DNA from 4 places in the Pseudarthrobacter sp. MM222 genome. Region 4 is predicted to be linked to each of the others. Evidence: riboswitches for the same ligand, from Rfam matches in the RefSeq annotation. Region 4 holds a riboswitch; each other region holds the start of a gene.
What was found. Region 4 has a riboswitch for S-adenosylmethionine ahead of OM977_RS06195 (bifunctional o-acetylhomoserine/o-acetylserine sulfhydrylase). Riboswitches for the same ligand answer to the same signal wherever they lie in the genome.
Positions count from the first base shown of each region.

Region 1: another riboswitch for S-adenosylmethionine. It lies ahead of OM977_RS01365 (ABC transporter substrate-binding protein); the one in region 4 lies ahead of OM977_RS06195 (bifunctional o-acetylhomoserine/o-acetylserine sulfhydrylase).
Region 2: another riboswitch for S-adenosylmethionine. It lies ahead of OM977_RS18415 (DUF1737 domain-containing protein); the one in region 4 lies ahead of OM977_RS06195 (bifunctional o-acetylhomoserine/o-acetylserine sulfhydrylase).
Region 3: another riboswitch for S-adenosylmethionine. It lies ahead of acs (acetate--CoA ligase); the one in region 4 lies ahead of OM977_RS06195 (bifunctional o-acetylhomoserine/o-acetylserine sulfhydrylase).

Region 1 is NZ_OX352321.1:276,217-280,598, forward strand. It holds gene OM977_RS01365 (ABC transporter substrate-binding protein) at 1-815, opposite strand, end outside; SAM riboswitch class I at 913-1,001, opposite strand; gene OM977_RS01370 (lytic transglycosylase domain-containing protein) at 1,277-2,029, shown strand; gene OM977_RS01380 (LamG domain-containing protein) at 2,316-3,713, opposite strand; gene OM977_RS01385 (nSTAND1 domain-containing NTPase) at 3,825-4,382, shown strand, end outside.
Region 2 is NZ_OX352321.1:4,014,349-4,018,730, reverse strand. It holds gene OM977_RS18430 (glutamate--cysteine ligase 2) at 1-110, shown strand, start outside; gene OM977_RS18425 (O-succinylhomoserine sulfhydrylase) at 199-1,407, opposite strand; gene OM977_RS18420 (rhodanese-like domain-containing protein) at 1,408-1,818, opposite strand; gene OM977_RS18415 (DUF1737 domain-containing protein) at 1,815-2,063, opposite strand; SAM riboswitch class IV at 2,155-2,270, opposite strand; gene OM977_RS18410 (ATP-grasp domain-containing protein) at 2,922-3,869, shown strand; gene OM977_RS18405 (glycosyltransferase) at 3,874-4,382, shown strand, end outside.
Region 3 is NZ_OX352321.1:398,467-402,848, reverse strand. It holds gene OM977_RS02030 (DUF503 domain-containing protein) at 103-396, opposite strand; gene OM977_RS02025 (putative quinol monooxygenase) at 413-733, opposite strand; gene OM977_RS02020 (hypothetical protein) at 781-1,383, opposite strand; gene OM977_RS02015 (DUF1990 family protein) at 1,397-1,945, opposite strand; gene OM977_RS02010 (MmcQ/YjbR family DNA-binding protein) at 1,942-2,364, opposite strand; gene OM977_RS02005 (CoA-binding protein) at 2,415-2,840, opposite strand; SAM riboswitch class I at 3,008-3,117, shown strand; gene acs (acetate--CoA ligase) at 3,279-4,382, shown strand, end outside.
Region 4 is NZ_OX352321.1:1,373,623-1,378,004, forward strand. It holds gene hutI (imidazolonepropionase) at 1-183, shown strand, start outside; gene OM977_RS06180 (histidine phosphatase family protein) at 217-873, opposite strand; gene OM977_RS06185 (CPBP family intramembrane glutamic endopeptidase) at 986-1,873, shown strand; gene OM977_RS06190 (VOC family protein) at 1,993-2,631, opposite strand; SAM riboswitch class IV at 2,832-2,947, shown strand; gene OM977_RS06195 (bifunctional o-acetylhomoserine/o-acetylserine sulfhydrylase) at 3,009-4,325, shown strand.

The sequences.
Region 1 (4,382 bases), 1.1 Mb from region 4:
CCGGCGCGGTGTGCCACCTCCGGCAGGTACTTCACAACGACCCTGTCCAGGTAGGCGGCCCCCTGGTTCGGGGCTCCTTCCGGGGCCCAGGCGTAGTCTGCACGCTTGGCCAGGACGATTTCCTCATCTGCCTTCTCTGATTCGAAGGCGAAGGGACCAGAGCCAGATATCTTCGCGATGGCTGACTGGCCGGCGTTGTCCAGGGCGAGGGTCTTCGGTGAGACGAGTCCGGCCGTGACGGAGGAGGTGGCCCGCAGGAAGTTGGCGTCGGGGGTGGACAGCGTCACTTCCACCTGGTCGCTGCCGATGACCTGGGAGGACTTGTAGGCGGAGAAGTCGACGTTCGGCTGGATCTTGGCACTCTCGATGCCCTTTCCCAACGCGTCAAAGTTCGCCTGGACCGCTGCGGCGTCAAGGGGCGTTCCATCGCTGAACGTCACGCCGGGGCGGATCGTGAAGGTGAACTTGGTCTGATCCTCGCTCGCCGTGAATTTGCTGGCGATCCACGGAACAAGTTCACCCTTCTCGGCGTCGAAATACGTCAGCCGGTCGAGCACGCTGTTCAGGACGTTGGCCTTCTCGTAGAAGCGTGCCGCCTGGGTCTGGAAGTTGTTGATCGGCGTGACTTCCGCGAAGACGAAGGTCCCGCCCTGCACCGGAGTGCTGTCCTGGGCCTGCGCGGCCGACGTTCCGCTGGCGCCGCCGCCGCAGGCGCTCAGGGCCAGGGCGGCTGCACCCATGAGGGCCAGCAGGGTCAACGGGCGGCGTTTGGTCTTCGCTCGCAAATGGGCCTTGCGGTATTCGTTGGTATCCATCGTGGATCCTCTCGGTCGTGACCGAGGGACTCCAAGACCCTGCAAGTGTGCCCGGCTCAACTCTCGCTTTGCTCGGTGGAACTTGGGATCTCGGCAATCGCCATCGGTCCTGGCATTAGCACCGTGCCCGAAGGGTGGTTGCTACGGCGTCATCGAGCCAGGTCTCTCAGCCGATCTGGATGGTGTTAATTCGTTCTGTGGCAGTTTTTCGTTCGCCCCGAACGTTTCAGACCGGGACAACATCCACTTTGTTGCAGAATCTTCGATTTCCCAACAATCGCGACACGTTCTGCAACAATCGAGCACCCAAGCCGCGGCCCGGAAAGTGACCGGCACTTCTGCGCGCGGCCATAATGTACGTTGGCAACCGGTTCAAAAAAGCACAGGAATGAGAGTCACTCAGTGGCAAGCGATCACGACGGCGCCCGGCCCCCGGCGTCCACGGAGTGCCTGGGTAGTCCGTGCTCCGCCTGAAGCGCCTTGCAGTGTTCAGCGTGTTCGTGTTCTGCGTTGTCACCGGATTCTTGTTCTGGGCGCTCCCGCTGTCCGGTGCGCAGGCGCGCGGGGCCCTGCCCCCGCCGCCCCGCGCGGAGGCGAAATTCGAAGTGCTGTCAGCAGGCAGCACCCCCGCCGTGAACGTAACGCGGAGTGCGGACGCCCAGTGGCTCCTCCGCGCGGCGGCGCAGACCGGCATACCCGCCCGCGCGCTGCGGGCCTACGTGGCTGCCGCCGGTGCGGCCAGCGATTCCACTCCGGCCTGCGGCATCGGCTGGAACACGGTGGCGGCCATCGGCTTCATCGAATCCGCCCACGGAACCTACGGCGGCGGACACCTGACGAGCGCAGGGCAGGCGAGCGGGCCGATTATCGGCCCCAGCCTCGACGGCGACGGTTTCGCCGCCATCGCGGACACGGACGACGGCGCCCTCGACGGCGACGCCCACTGGGACCGCGCCGTCGGGCCAATGCAGTTCATTCCCTCCACCTGGCGGTACGCAGGTAGGGACGGGAACCACGACGGCGAAGCCGACCCCTTCAACATCGATGACGCCGCGCTAAGTGCCGCCTCGTACCTGTGCGCCCAAGGCCGTGACCTCACCACAGCAGCGGGCTGGACAGACGCCGTCTACTCCTACAACCAGTCTGATACTTACATCCACGAGGTACGCGACCAGGCCAAGGCATACGCCGCACTGGCGGGCCCCGCCGGGTAACGGGATCCGCGCCGTCGCTAGTTTGCGACGCTCACGGTGCGGCTCCTGGGCCGGGCAATGGCGAGACGCTATCCGAATATCCTGCAGATAGCCCCGGCCGCCCGCCGCGATGAAGGCTCGGTAGTCGGGACCGGCTGTGACGACCAGTTTGAGTTTGAATTCGCGCTCGACCTGCTCCTTTGGACGGCTTCGAACGGCTTCACCAGCGGGGGTGGACGTCGACGCAGGCAAGCAAGCACCGGCAGCCCACCCTCCCACACGCTCCGTAGGATCAGCGTCCGTCCCGTCACGACCGGAATTTGAAGGAGTCGACGACTGCGCCGGCTCCGGCCCCGCCGTGGTAGTCAAGCAGGCTGTGCTGCCCGAGCACGGCAGTGACCTCGATCGCGACGTTTCCTTCCTTCCAGTCGAGGAGGAAGAGGCGCATTTCCAGCGGGGCGCCGATCACGTGATGCAGCTCAGAAACGCCGCCGCCGATGATGACGGGAATCGCGTGGATGACGCCGTCGAGCGGGCAAGGGCTCCTCCACCCTTCACTCACCCGGAAGTCGAGCGCGATACCGGACAAACCGCCCACCGATACGGGAGCGTCGTCCACGATCTCGAGGCCCGGCACCGTGCGGTACCACGCAGCGAGTTCCGCGGCGCTCGTGCCGACCCCCGGCTGCGCTTCTTCGCCGCAGGACGCCGGAGCACTGACATTCTGGTAAACGCCGATGTAGCTCCCGCCCCAGATGCCCTCCTCTGGATCGTCGATCCGGCTTAGCAGTACATTGCCCGGCAAATCCTCACCGTTGGCCCAGCCTTCCGGGACGGTGTACGACAATGTCGGTTCAAAGGACGTGGTCGAGTAGGTACCCGCATCCAGGGGGCCCAGGCAGACACCACCATGCGGATTCGGGCAGACCAACGCTGCCGGCTGCCCTGACCGTTCGAGTGTGACCCCGTCCGGTGCCGCGATCAGCGCGGCGGCCTTCACCTCCTGAGGGTCGAGGGCACGCGACCAGGTTCGCACGTCGGCAACTGTGCCTTCGAATGAGTCAGCCAGTTCTCCGTGCGCTTGGCCGCGACCGAATAGCAGCGAACCTTGCGCTGCGAACAAGGGGTCCGTGGCGACACCCTCGACGCTGGCCGGGTAGCCGTTGAGAAAAAAGCGGGCCCGTCCACCAGCGGAATCGTAAACTCCCGCGAGATGTACCCAGGCGTCCGGTTTTACCCCGACTCCTGAGGCCCGGTCGCGGTTGGTCACGAAGTTGTCCCCGTTGCCATCTTTCGGTTTGACCGAGAACGACCAGAACCCCTCGGCGACGCCCAGAAAAAATGCACCAGCGACATCCCCGGACTGGCTGAGGACCGCGGCGTAGTCCTTGGGCTGACCCGTCGGGCGTACCCAGGCGCTCACTGTGAAGCTCGAGTCGGTGGCGATGGGGCCAGGCGCCGAGGTGGTGGCGTAGCCCGCGCCGTTTATCTGCAATCCGTCGCCTGTCCAGCGGGCGCCGTTTTCGACCGAAAGAGCCACGCCACCGACCGAAGCTTCGGGACGCGTGAGGGACCAGACATTCGCGGCGCCCAGGTTGTCAACGGAGGTGCACGCGCCGAGCGTTCCCATCAGAACGCTGGCGAGGATTACCGCGACGGTTCGCGCCCGGCGGGGAGGAGAAGACAGTTTTAGGGTTGTATTCATGCCGGCATCGTCGCACCCGCCGGTATCCGCACCGGCCGGAACGGTATCCATCCGGTATGCGGGAAGCCTCCGTCCGTTGACACTGCTCTCCAGGCACCTCAACAATGCCTCATGGGTGTATCCGTGCTCGGCGCCGTTCAGGTTGATGGCGCGCCTCGACTCGCTCCGCGCGAACAAATCGTGCTCAGCGTGCTCGCGCTGCGAAACGGCGAGGTCACCTCGACCGGCACACTCGCCGACGCCATCTGGGGCGATGTTCTCCCGGGCACGTGGCGCAAGCAGCTTCAGGCATCCGTCGGGGTGGTCCGGCGGGCGGTCGGCAGCGAACGTATCGAAACTTCAGCGAACGGATACCGGCTTCAGCTCGAGGACGGCGACCTGGACATCTCGCGGTTCGAGAATCAGATCGGGCGCGGACGGATGCACCTGGACGGCGGGCAGCCGGGGCGCGCTGTCGCGGAACTGCGGCGCTCCCTGGCGATCGCGCCGACGGACCCTTTCCCTGCACTCCGCGGCTGGCGGGGAGCCACCGATGACATCGCGAGGATCCTCGAGTTGCGGCACGGCGTCGAGGACGATCTGCTCCGCGCTCGGCTCGCCACCGGTGACCATCCCACGGTCGCGGCTGACGCGGCGCGCGCAGTCGCGGCCGAACCCTTGCGTGAAGCC
Region 2 (4,382 bases), 1.6 Mb from region 4:
ACGGCGGGCTTGTGGCCGTCGTCGACCGCGCCGTCCAGGTGACCACGCAGGGCACGGAACCCTCGCACCGCACCCACCAGCCGTCGCTGCGGCGGGTCCGCCGGGTCTGAGCGCGAAGCCGCCGCCGAGATGACAGTTCGCGGCAGTTCCGCGTGCAAACACTGCCGCGAACTGTCATCCCGCGGACGGGAAGACGCCCTAGACCTGCTTGAGCGCTTGGCCGAGGTCGCGGATCAGGTCGTCGACGTCTTCCAGGCCCACGGAGAGCCGCACCACCCCGTCGCTGAGACCAATCGCCGCGCGGCCCTCCGGACCCATGGCGCGGTGCGTCGTCGTGGCCGGATGGGTGATGAGGGACTTGGCATCGCCCAGGTTGTTGGAGATGTCGATGATCCGAAGCGCATCCAGCAGCGCGAACGCTGCCTCCTTGGCGGAGCGCCCCGGGGAAGGCGACAGCTCCAACGTCAGCACGGTGCCGCCGGCCTTCATCTGCTTCGCCGCCAGCTCGTACTGCGGGTGGGACGGCAGCAGCGGGTACAACACCGCTTTCACTGCGGGTTGCACCTCGAGCCATTCGGCCAGCCGCAGCGCCGATGCCGAGGAGTGGTTCACTCTCAAGGCCATGGTCTCCAGGCCCTTTGTGAGCACCCAGGCGTTGAAGGCCGAAAGCGCCGGGCCGGTGTGCCGCATGAGCTGCTTGACCGGACCGTCAATGAACTCCTTGGTGCCGAGGATCGCGCCGCCGAGCACCCGTCCCTGGCCGTCGATGTGCTTCGTGCCGGAGTACACCACCACGTCGGCGCCGAGATCCCCGCAGCGCTGCAGCAGCGGAGTGGCAAAGACGTTGTCGACGACGACGGTCGCGCCCGCGGCGTGCGCCAGCTCGCTCACGGCCGCGATGTCCACGATCTCCTGCATCGGGTTCGACGGCGACTCGAAGAAGACCGCCGTCGTCGGCTCCGACAACGCCGAACGCCACTGTTCCAGATCCGGCCCGTCGACGAAAACGGTCTCCACGCCCCAGCGCGGCAGGATCTCATTGAGGATTACAAAGCAGGAACCGAACAAAGAGCGCGCAGCGACCACACGGTCGCCGGCGCCGAGCAAGGCGCCGAGCGCGGTGAACACGGCGGACATGCCGGACGCCGTCGCAAAGCACGCCTCGGTGCCTTCAAGCAGACGGAGCCGTTCCTGGAAGGTCGCGACCGACGGGTTGCCGTACCGGGAGTACACGAACCGCTCGTCCTCGCCGGTGAAGGCCCGCTCGGCGGCGGCTGCGGATTCGTAGACGAAGCCCGAGTTGAGGAAGATCGGCTCGGTGGTTTCCTGGAAGCCGGTACGGTCGAGACCGCCGCGGACAGCCTGGGTTTCAGCGCTCCAGGCGGCGGCGTCGGGATTGAAAGTCACTTAGTTCTTCCCGAGGTTGGTGGGCAGGCCGCGGTTCTTCCAGCCGTTGACGCTCCGTTCGCCGTACTGGTCCGGGGCGCCTTCGAAGCCCTCAAGGACGTTGTAGGAGACGAAGCCGGCCTCCGTGGCGGCGTTCGCGGCGGCGATGGAGCGGACACCGGAACGGCAGAGGAACACGAGTTCGGTCCCGTCGGCCTCCGGGGCCTGCTGCTTCAGCTGTTCAATGAAGTGCGAATTGGGGATGCCTCCGGTCAGGTTCCACTGGATGAACAGCGGATCGTTCTCCGTGCCTTTGGTGTCCGGGATGCCGATGTGGGCCCACTCGGACTCCGTGCGGACGTCAACCAGGATGGCGCCTGCTTCGAGCTTCTCCCACGCCTCCTGGGGGCTGAGGTCTCCGGCGTAGCTCACGCGTGGCCCCCGATGGTCTCTTCGTAGCCGAAACCGTCGATTTCGAGGCCTTCCACCGCATCGGCGACGGCGGCGTCCGCACTGGCAATCGCGGCCGGCAGCACAACGGCCTGGGCCACAATGACGGTGCTGCCGTTGAATGTGGCGGACGGGCTGCCGTGCAGCACGTATCCCTCGGCCAGTGCGGTGGAAACGCGCTCACAGAAGGAGCGGTCGTCGGGTCCGGTGAAGAGGCGGTAGGCCAGTCTTTCCGCGGCGCCGGGAACGGCCGGGGAGGGGGCAGTTGCTGTCTCCGGGACAGCGGGGGCGGAAGCGTCGGGCACGACGGGGCTCCTTCTTTCACGCTTGCAGCTCGAATGGTCGATATGCCGAGTATTCACCTGAGGCACCCCGCCGCGAAGAGGGAGGGTTGCCGACCGGCCAGTCAGGGCTTGGCGCCGGTTCTCATTACTCTCCAAAAACGTAACACCTGCTGCGCCCGGGCGCACCGCCGTCGTCGTCATGTTCCGTAACCGGCGCGTGCCTCCACCCGGCCCGGACGCCGGCGCGCAGCGATGCAGCCGGTGTCCGTCCGGGGTGTCCGCGCCGACCGGTGGACATGCCCTTCGGCCGAGCGGGACCAGCGCGGGACATGCCCTCCCTTGGGCGGCAGGGATGGACCTGTAGCCACTATGTCCATCCTTAGGCGCGGCCGCGGGGCATGCTCTGCGGTGGAGCGGGACCAGCGCGGGACATGCCCTCTCTTGGGCGGGAGGGAAGGACATATAGCCACTATGTCCTTCCTTAGGCGCGGCCGCGGGGCATGCTCTGCGGCGGAGCGGGACCAGCGCGGGACATGCCCATTCTTCGCGGTGCAAGCGCGCCTCGAGCGGACCCTCTGGGTAGCCGGGAGCCGAATTCGCGTATCGCGAGTGCGCCCAACGTGGGCGCCTGAGCCAGTTCCGAGTATCGGCTACTCGGGCCTTGTGATAGGGCGCTCGCTTTTACTTGTAACGAGGCTGCCGCACCCCGGCGGCCTCAGGGTGCAAGCCGCCGCTCATGAGGGGTGTCGCGCAGGGTTATGACACGCCCCGGATGCCGTCTCAGAATTGAATGGAGAAACCGTGAAACCCCGCGTCCTGATCACCGGTGCCGGCGGACGTGCCGGCCGCGCGCTAGCCGTGCAGTTGAAGTCCAGAGACATCCCATTCCTCGGAGCCGACGTCCGCGAACTGCCGGCCGGAGCGGGCTTCACCGCCGTCCGCGTACCCCCGGCCACCGATCCGGAAATGGTCCCGGTGCTGCGGCGCCTCGTCGCCCGCGAGGGCATCAATCTCGTCATTCCGACGGCCAGGGCGGAACTTACTCACCTCTCGGCCGCCCGCGCCGGTTTCGGACGGGACGTCCGCGTCATCATCGGGGACCCTGGACCCGTGGCACTGGCCAACGACAAGCTCTTCACTGCCTGGCAGCTCCGTTCGGCCGGCGTCCCGGTTCCGCGCTTCGGCGTTCCCGGTGATTTCGCCGACGCCGACGATGCCATGGCGGCGCTGGACGGCCCCGTGGTGGTCAAGCCGAGGGTTTTTCGCGGCAGTGATTCCGTGATCTTCATCGACGGTAGCCGGCACGTCGACTGGGCAGCGCTGCCCGACGGCCAAGTTCTCCAGGAATACATTCCCGGTACGGAATATCTGTCCATGGTCTTTGGCACCCCCGCCCACAACGGAACCGCTCCGTTCGTGATCGTGACAGAACGGACAGCATCGGCAGGGGGAAACCCGGTAACGGCGCCGGGATCCGTCCGCAGGGCCGAGGCCGGAGAGGCAATGGACGTCGGCAACCTTGGGATGGCCGCCGTCCGTTCGCTGGGACTGACGGGCCCCGTTGAGCTGACGGTCCGACGCCGGGACGACGGGACCCCGGTAGTACTGGACGTAAACGCCCGCTTCGGCGCCAGCAGCGAATCCGCACCGGAACTGCTCGATGCCGTCCTGGCTTCCTTCAATCTCCCGTCTTTCAACCCCGCCTCGTTCCGGCAGGGCAGCGGGGCCTTCGCCTATGCCGTGGTCTGACGTAATGGACCCCGGCACGCCGCTTTTCCTGCTGCTCATCACGGGCCTGCCGATCGCTGTCTTTGGCCTCGTCCAGCTGCTTGCGCTGCCGTTGGCCTTGGGCTTGGAACTGCGTGCAGCCAGCCGCCGGCGCCAGGGAGCTCCGACCCTGTGGGATGAATGGCCAAGCGTGTCGATCGTTGTTCCGGCCTGCAATGCGGGCACCGTCATCGACAATTGCCTCCGGTCCATCGCACGAACCCGGTACGCCCGGTATGAGGTCGTCCTCGTCGACGACGGCTCCACGGACGGCACTGCGGAACTGATGGCCTCCTGGGCAGCGGGGGATCCCCGGATCAAAGTCCTGCGGCAGCCCGGTGGAGGAGAGGCAGCTGCCCGGAATCTGGGCGCCCGGCACGCGGCGGGCGACATCCTGATGTTTGTCGACGCTGATGCGACCTTTTCCCGGTCCACCGTCGACCGCATGCTTCAGGGCTTTGAGGACCGGCGCACCGGGGCCGTCTATGGCGACGA
Region 3 (4,382 bases), 980 kb from region 4:
GAATCCTGCCGGCGGTGCAGAAGTTGTCCACAAGACCCATCGGTTGCTCCGCAACGGCCCTTTTGAGCCTTCAAAACGGCGGTTGCGGAGCAATCGATGCGGTTAGTCGTCGCTGCGGATTTCGCGCTGGCGGGCGCTGAGCAGCTCAAGTTCCGGGCGGGCCGCCATGAAACGTTCGACGGCGGCCAGCACCTCGATGAGGTGCGCCCGGTCCGCGGCGACCAGCCCGACGCCGATGACCGTGCGCCGGTACTGGTCCTGCAGTCCGGCCTCGGTGACGGAAACATCGAAGCGGCGCTTGACCTCGGCGAGCACCGGGCGCACCACCGAGCGCTTCTCCTTCAGGCTGTGGACGTCCCCCAGGAGAAGGTCGAATTCAGTCCAGCCGATCCACATGCCGGCGCCCCTTTCGCTACGCGATGGTCAGTTCGCCCATCCGGTCCCAGCCCTCGCCGTCGAACTGGCGGCTGACGATCCGGGGAGTCTCCGCCAGGGCCTGGGGCATGTCCGCCATGGCCTTCTTGAAGTGGGCGCTGTTGACGTGGTCCCCCGCGGCGTCGTCCTTGAAGGCCTCGACCAGGACAAATTCGTTGGGGTCCTCAACACTGCGGGACCAGTCGAACCAGAGGTTCCCGGGCTCCTGCCGGGTCGCCTGGGTGAAGTCCGCGACGACGTCGAGCCACCGCTCGGACCATTCGGGCTTGACCTTGAATTTGACGACGATGAAGATCACTGGCTGAGCCCTTTCGTTGCGTTTTCCAAAGGTTCCATTCTGGCAGCTCAGCAGGCTTTCATTGCCTCCCGGGCCAGCTCCTGCTGCTGGGGCGTTCCCACCCTGCCGGCCCACTGTTCGGCGAGTTGGAACTCCACCATCGCCTCGGTACACCGGCCGGCCTCGTGCAGGGTCCAGCCCAGGTTGCTGTGCAGTGCCACCAGCCATCGTTTGGTCCGTTCATCGTGCACCGTCGACGCGTACTCTAAGGCGCTGCGAGTCCAGGTCTCGGCGTGGGCGGTGTCCGCGACCGCCAGCATGTGCAGGGCGTCGACGGCCAGGAATTCCTCGCCCAGATGATCAGCCAGTTCGGCGGCCTGTTCGAGGAGCGGAACGGCCATCTCTGCGTGGCCGCTGGAGTTCAGCACCCGGCCGCGTTCCAGCAGCACACGGACGGCCACGGTGGGCTCCTCGCCGTCGATGGCGTCCAGCACTGCGTCCGCTTCTTCGAAACGGCCCTGCAGGCCGATCGCCCGGCCCAGCTGTGTTTTCAGCTCGGCCCGTTCGTCGGCGTCGTACCGGTCCTCGGTCATCGCGGTCCGGAAGCGCGTTTCCGAAATCTCCGGGTGCTCGAAGTCCCACAGGTGGTCAAGGGTCTGTTGGGTCAGCATTGCCTGCTCCTGATCAGCTTTCACCGGCGGCCAGTTGGTGTGCACTTTCAATGTAGCGGGAGGTGATGCGGCTCCGCGCCCACTTCGTCAGGACGCCGCCCGTGGCGTAGAACCAGTTGGCCGGCGCACCGAAAGCGGTAATGGCGATCGTTACCCGGCCAGTCCCGTCGATTTCGACCTCAAATGCTTCCTCGCCGCGAACGGGATGCCCCGGGAGGGTGCCATACCCGAATCCCGCGGACTGCGGGCCGGCCCCGGGCAACGGCTGGCGGACCCAGACAACCTCGCAGGGGGCGTTGATCCGGAACGGGCCGACTCCGAATCCGCTGACCACCCGCGTGCCGGGGACCACGGCCTCGGACTCCGCGCGAACGCGGAGCCCCGCGCCCTTCTGCAGGCGCCAGCTCAGAATTCCCTGAGCCACCCGCCGGTAGGCAGCAAAGCCCTCACCCACATAGGCCCGGGTGACAAGGCACTCCACGTCCGGGGGAGGCGGGCCGTGCTCGGTGGAGCCAATTCCCTCGTAGTTCAGTTCACCCGAGGCAATCCGCGGGCCGGTCACGGCCGTCCCCGCGGCCCGGAACCCTGCGCAAGCCGGGACCAGCCCAGTTGCTCCTGCTGGCGCCGGCTCAGCGTGGCAACCACCAGGTCGTAGGAGTCCTCGACCATGTCGCGGACCATCGAGTCCGGCAGCGCCCCGTCCAGCCGGACGCCGTTCCAGTGGGTCTTATTGAGGTGCCAGGCTCCGGTGATCTCAGGGTGGGCGGCGCGCAACTGCTCGGCCAGTGCGGGCTCGCACTTCAGGCTCACGGAAAAGTTCGCCTCGTCCAGAGAGGATAAGGCGAACATTTTGGCTTCGTGGCGGGTGCCGCCCGAGACCGCGGCGCGCACCTTGAAGACGGACGTCTCAGGTCCGAAGGGAAAATCCTCGAAGGCGCCGGGAAAGCCGAGACAGAGTTCCCGGAGCGCTGCTGCATCCATGCTCAGAGTCTATTTCTCCGGTCCGACTTTCGGCAGCGACGGTTCCGCCGCTAAAGTCCGAAGCGCCGGGCGTCCTGGGCCGGGCAGGCGTTCATGATGACATCAAGCCCGGCTGCCGTGGCGCGAGCGGCCGCGGCCTCGTCGATGACCCCCAGCTGCAGCCAGACGGCTTTGGCGCCGACGGCGATGGCCTGGTCCACAACGGCCCCCACCCGCTGCGAATTCACGAAACAGTCGACGACGTCGATGGGGTGCTTCTCGGCAGGGATGTCGGCCAGGCTGGCGTAGCCCGTTTCGTGGTGGACCGGATCGGCAGGAAGATTCACCGGGATTATTTCCATGCCCAGCCGGTCCCGGATGAACAGCGAGGTGTCGTAGGCCGCCCGCCACTGGTTGGTGGTCAGGCCGACGATGGCCCACCGCCCCTTGGTGCGCAGGAGCCTTTCGAGGACCGCGGGATCGTTGACATGAGGCATGAGCACAGCCTAGCGCCCGCCCCGACATTGGTTGCCCGCGACGACACGCGCGGAACGAATTTCCGAAGATCTGAACGACCAGCGGCCCCTCGGGCCGACGTGACCGAATATTACGCCGCGGGAGGCCGTAATTAGGGAAAACTGCCCGGCTCCGTTTTAGTTGAAAGTGACCATCCCGAGCGGCCGAGAGACCTGGATCGATGAAGCCGCAGCAACCCTGGTAGCCGGAAATCCAATGGCTCTTTCCGTAGGGTGCTACTGCCAGGACCGATGGAGTATTCCTATGTTTCCTGTTCTGTCCTAGTCCTCGCCTTCCTGCTGACGGATTCCCGGAACATCGGCCGCGCCGACCGTTGCTGCCGGCAATCGTGTTGCTCGCGGTGATCGTAAAACAACTGATGGCCTGCTGGGCCTTGCAGAGAAATGGGCGGTAAAACGATGGGCCTGAACACGACCGGATCCCCTCTGACCGGGGAGGGCGCCTTGACCGACACTTTCCCGGGCGCCGCCCCCGGCACTGAGGCGGAACGTATCGCGTTCTGGGAGGAAGCCGCGCTGCGCCTGGACTGGGAGCCCGCGCCCGGCCTCCAGTCCCCCGGGCAGGATAAGCCGTGGCACACCGCGCACCGCCTCGTCCCCGCCGACGTCGAGGCCGGCATTGGCCCGGCCATCACCTGGTTCGAAGGTGGGAAACTCAACGTCGCCTACAACTGCGTGGACCGCCACGTCGATGCCGGGCGCGGCGACAAGGTGGCCCTGCACTTCGAGGGCGAACCCGGCGACCGCCGCACCCTCACCTACGCCGACCTCCAGCGCGAAGTGTCCAAGGCCGCCAACGCGCTGCTGGGCCTCGGCATCACCAAGGGTGACAGGGTGGTCATCTACCTGCCCGTCATTCCGGAAACCGTGATCATCACCCTGGCCGTGGCCCGCATCGGAGCCATCCACTCGCTCGTCTTCGGCGGCTTCTCCGCCGAGGCGCTCAAGTTCCGGGTGGAGGACACCGGCGCCAAGCTGCTTGTCACCACCGACGGCCAGTTCCGTCGCGGCGCGGCCGTGCCCGTCAAGGACAACGCCGACGCCGCCGTCTCCGGCGACAACGCGGTGGAACACGTTCTGGTGGTCAACCGCACCACCGCACCGGAACTGCTTGATAGCGTGCCGATGACCGAAGGCCGCGATGTCTGGTGGCACGACGTCGTCGGGCCCGCCTCCGACGTCCACGCACCCGTTGCGTTCGACGCCGAGACTCCGTTGTTCATCATGTACACCTCCGGCACCACCGGGAAGCCCAAGGGCCTCGTCCACACCTCCGGCGGCTACCTCACCCAGGCGTCCTGGAGCTACGAGCATCTGTTCAGCAACCCGGACCCGGCGCTCCGCGACCAGGACGTCCACTGGTGCACCGCCGACCTCGCCTGGGTCACGGCCCACACCTACGAGCTGTACGGTCCCCTGTCCAACGGCGTCAGCCAGGTGATCTTCGAAGGCACGCCGAACACCCCGCACCCGGGCCGGCACTTCGAGATCATCGAACGCTAC
Region 4 (4,382 bases):
GCGCTGGCCCTTGGCCGGGACACCGGGAATGACGTCGACGGCGAACGCGCGGTCGGGTCGATCGCCGTCGGGCACCGCGCGGACCTGCACGTGCTCAACGCGCCGTCCGCCACACATCTGGCCTACCGCCCCGGCATCCCGCTCACCCACGCGGTCTGGCGGGCGGGCGTCCGCGCCCGCTGATCCGACGTGTCACGGGTGGCTCGCGGCACGGCCCTAAAAGAACATCGGCGGAGCATCCAGCACGGTTTCGTCCACGCGCCGGTCCACCCACTGGCTGAAGGGCTTGTCCAGCTCATACTTGCCGTAGTCGGTGCGCAACAGGGTCCGGACCTCGGCATTGTCCGGGTTGTTGAGCGACTCGAAGTACTCCACGGACCAATGGAACCAGCGCATGCAGAACAGCCGCATCGTCAGCCCGTGTGTGACGAACAGGGCGTTCGGGGCGTAGCTCGGCTTGGACCAGTGCCGGTGCAGCGTCTCCATGAACGAGGAGATCCTGTCGTACACATCGGAGCCGGACTCGCCCTCCCGGAAGCGGTAGAAAAAGTGGCCGTAGGCGTTCCGGAGCTCCTTCTGGTCCTCGATTTCGCCGGCGATCTGGAAGTTCGCCCAGTCCTGCTCCCGCAGCCGCGGTTCCTCGATCACCCGCTCGGTCAGCGGCCCGAGGTCGAGCGCCTCCAGCGTCTGATAGGCCCGGAGATAGGGGGAAACATAGACGCAGACCTGCCGGCCGGCCAGCAGGCGCCGGACCTGCTCACCGGCGGCGCGAGCCTGCTCGAGCCCCAGGTCGGTCAGCGGAATGCGGTAATCCGGCACCCGGTTGTAGATCGAGGTATCGGCGTTGGCGGCGGACTGGCCGTGCCGGATCATGATAATTTTCCCGGGCGCACTCATAGCTCCCAAGCATAGGTCCGTTCGGGGCGCCGGCCGGGGAAGCGCCCGGAAGCAGGCAACTGCCAGCAACTGCAGGCAAGATAGGAACATGTTGGTTCCTTCGCGCCGTCGGCTTCGCATCGAGGTCTGGATTGTCCTGGGTCTGTCGCTGGGGCAGTCGGCCGTGTACTCCGTGGTGCAGCTGCTGGACAAGATGACCAAGGCGCCGCTGGCGGAGGGGACCTCCACGCTGAACCGCTCGCAGAGCAGCCGCGAGTACTTCGACCTGACGTACCAGCTGCTGGACATCATCTTTGCCCTGGTGCCGGTGGTCCTGGTGATCTACTTCCTGACCGAGCACCGGCTGCCGGGCCTGTCCGGCAACAGCAGCCTGTCCGGCAACAGCAGCCTGGCCGGCAACAGCAGCCTGTCCGGCAACAGCAGCCTGGCCGGCAACAGCAGCCTGTCCGGCGGCAGCAGCCTGTCCGGCGGCAGCAGCGGCGGCTCGGCCTTCGGCAGGCTCGGCTTCGACTTTGCCCGGCCCGGGAAGGACCTGCTACAGGGACTGGGCCTGGCCGCGCTGATCGGCATCCCCTCCCTGGGCCTGTACGCCGCGGGCCGGGCCCTCGGGATCACGACGACGATCATTCCGAGTGCGCTGGACTCCTACTGGTGGACGGTGCCGGTGCTGATCCTTTCCGCGGCGCGGCACGGGATCGTGGAGGAAGTGATCGTGGTGGGCTACCTGCTGGACCGGCTGGGCAAGCTCGGCTGGAGCATGCCCCTGGCCATCTTCGCGAGCTCGATGCTCCGCGGCAGCTACCACCTCTACCAGGGCTTCGGCCCGTTTATCGGCAACGCGGTGATGGGGGTGGTTTTCGCCCTGGTTTACACCCGGACCCGCCGGGTGATGCCGCTCGTCATCGCCCATGCTCTGCTGGACATCGTGGCGTTCGTCGGTTTCAGCCTTTTCGGCAAGTCCGTCGGCCTGGGCTGAGCCGCAAAGCCCGGGCCGAGCCTCGTAGCCCGGGCTGACGCTTAAAGGTTTCGGCCGCCATCCAGGGTGACGTCATTGGCACCCGCCGATGGCGGCCGAAGAGTTGGGGCAGCGAAGCCTTAGATGGTGACGGCTCCGGAGGACGTCTCGAACGTGACGGACAGGATGCCGGGCGTGCCGTGCGGGGCCAGCCAGTTGACGGCGACATCTTCCAGCGGTTTCTCCACCGGTTCACCCAGCCATTCCGTCACGCGGTCCGCGGAGCCGGCGATGGTCAGGGCAGTCATCTTGACCTCGCTCGGGTAGGCGTTGGACGGGTGCAGCTCCGGATCGCCCTCCCACTTCAGCATGTACGGCACCTGGGGATCGGCGATGAGGCCCAGGATGCCGATCTGCTTCCAGACGAGCTCGCGGCCGTCCGGGAACTTCCGGTTGCCGTTGACGGCGGCGCGGCCAAGCCGGTGCTCGAACGGCGTCAGGTCGTCGACCTCGACGCACCAGCCCATCCAGCCGCCGCCTGCTTCGGAACGGGCACGTACGGCCTGGCCAAACGGTGCCTTGTCCGAGGCGGGGTGGTTCAGGACCTCCACGACTTCCAGGTACTTATGTCCGGCAAGCGGAATAATCATGTTTCGGGTCCCGAAACGGGGGTGTACTCCACCCTTCACGGCTTCAACGCCGAGGGCAGACGCAATACGGTCGGTGGTGGCAGCTAGGCCATCTTGTTCACAGGCGTAAGAGACGTGATCCATGCGCATGCCCTCATCTTGGCACTTTGTGATGGGGCTCTCAGCTTAGGGTGTCCTAACTGGCGGGGAAGTCACTTTGACGGCGTTGTACTGCCCCCTCGCGGGCCGTTGTCGCGGGGTGGCGGAGGACCTGTCCAGACCCGGGGCGTGGACTTCATCTTTGTCACAAAGCTGTTCAGCGCCCGCGGGCCGTTCCTACACTGAACCCAGGTCATGAGTGCCAGCGGACAGCCCCGGCTTGCTGGCCGGCAACCCTCGTTTCGCGGTGGGGTGCCCCGGGTGAAGACCTGGCCGTCCGGCGCCCGCCGGTCGGCAAGCGCGGCGCCTGAACCGACCCGGGCCGATGGCCTCCGGGGCGGCCTGTGCCCGGTCCCTAGGAGCTCCGAATGTCCAACGCCTGGTCCTTTGAAACCCGCCAGATCCACGCCGGCCAACAGCCGGACAGCGCCACCGGCGCCCGTTCCCTGCCCATCTACCAGACGACGTCGTTCGTGTTCCCCAGCGCCGAGAGCGCAGCCAACCGCTTCGCGCTGGCCGAACTTGCGCCGATCTACACCCGGATCGGCAATCCCACGCAGGATGCCGTGGAGCAGCGGGTGGCGAGCCTGGAAGGCGGCCTTGGGGCGCTGCTGCTCAGCTCCGGCCAGGCTGCGGAGACCTTCGCGATCCTGAACATCGCGGAGGCCGGCGACCACGTCGTGGCCAGCCCCAGCCTGTACGGCGGAACCTACAACCTGCTGGCGCATACCCTGAAGAAATTCGGCATCTCCGTGACGTTCGTGCAGGATCCGGACAACCTGGAGCAGTGGCGCGATGCGGTCCGGCCCAACACCAAACTGTTCTTCGGCGAGGTAGTCTCCAACCCGCGCCAGGACGTCCTGGACATCGAGGGAGTTTCTGCCGTGGCCCACGAGGCCGGCGTGCCGCTGATCGTGGACAACACCCTCTCCACGCCCTACCTGATCCGCCCGATCGAATGGGGCGCGGACATCGTGGTGCACTCCGCCACCAAGTATCTCGGCGGCCACGGCGCCGCGATCGCGGGCGTCATCGTTGACTCCGGCAACTTCGACTTCGGGGCGGAGCCGGAGCGGTTCCCGGGATTCAACACCCCGGACCCCACCTACAACGGCATCGTCTACGCACGTGACCTCGGCAAGGACGGTGCGCTCGGCGCAAACCTCTCCTACATCCTCAAAGCGCGCGTCCAGCTGCTGCGCGACCTGGGCTCCGCCGTCTCCCCGTTCAACGCCTTCCTCATCGCCCAGGGCATTGAGACCCTGAGCCTGCGGGTGGAACGCCACGTTGCCAACGCCACCAAGGTCGCCGAATGGCTCGAAGCCCGGGCCGACGTCGAATCGGTCGCCTACGCGGGGCTGCCGTCCAGCCCCTGGTATGAGCGCGGCCGCAAGTACGGGCCCAAAGGCACCGGCGCCGTGGTCTCGTTCATCGTCGCCGGGGGAGCGGAGGCCGGCCAGCGCTTCGTCGATGCCCTCGAGCTGCACTCCCACGTGGCGAACATCGGCGATGTGCGCTCGCTGGTCATCCACCCGGCCTCCACCACCCACAGCCAGCTGTCGCCGGAACAGCAGACCATCGCCGGCGTCCATCCGGGCCTGGTACGGCTTTCCGTGGGACTCGAGCACATCGACGACATCCTCGCCGACCTCGACGCCGGCTTCCGCGCTGCCAAGGGCGACTGATCCGCCAGTTTCCGGTGCCCCGGCCGCGCGCCGGGGCACCGGAAACCACGGCCTGCA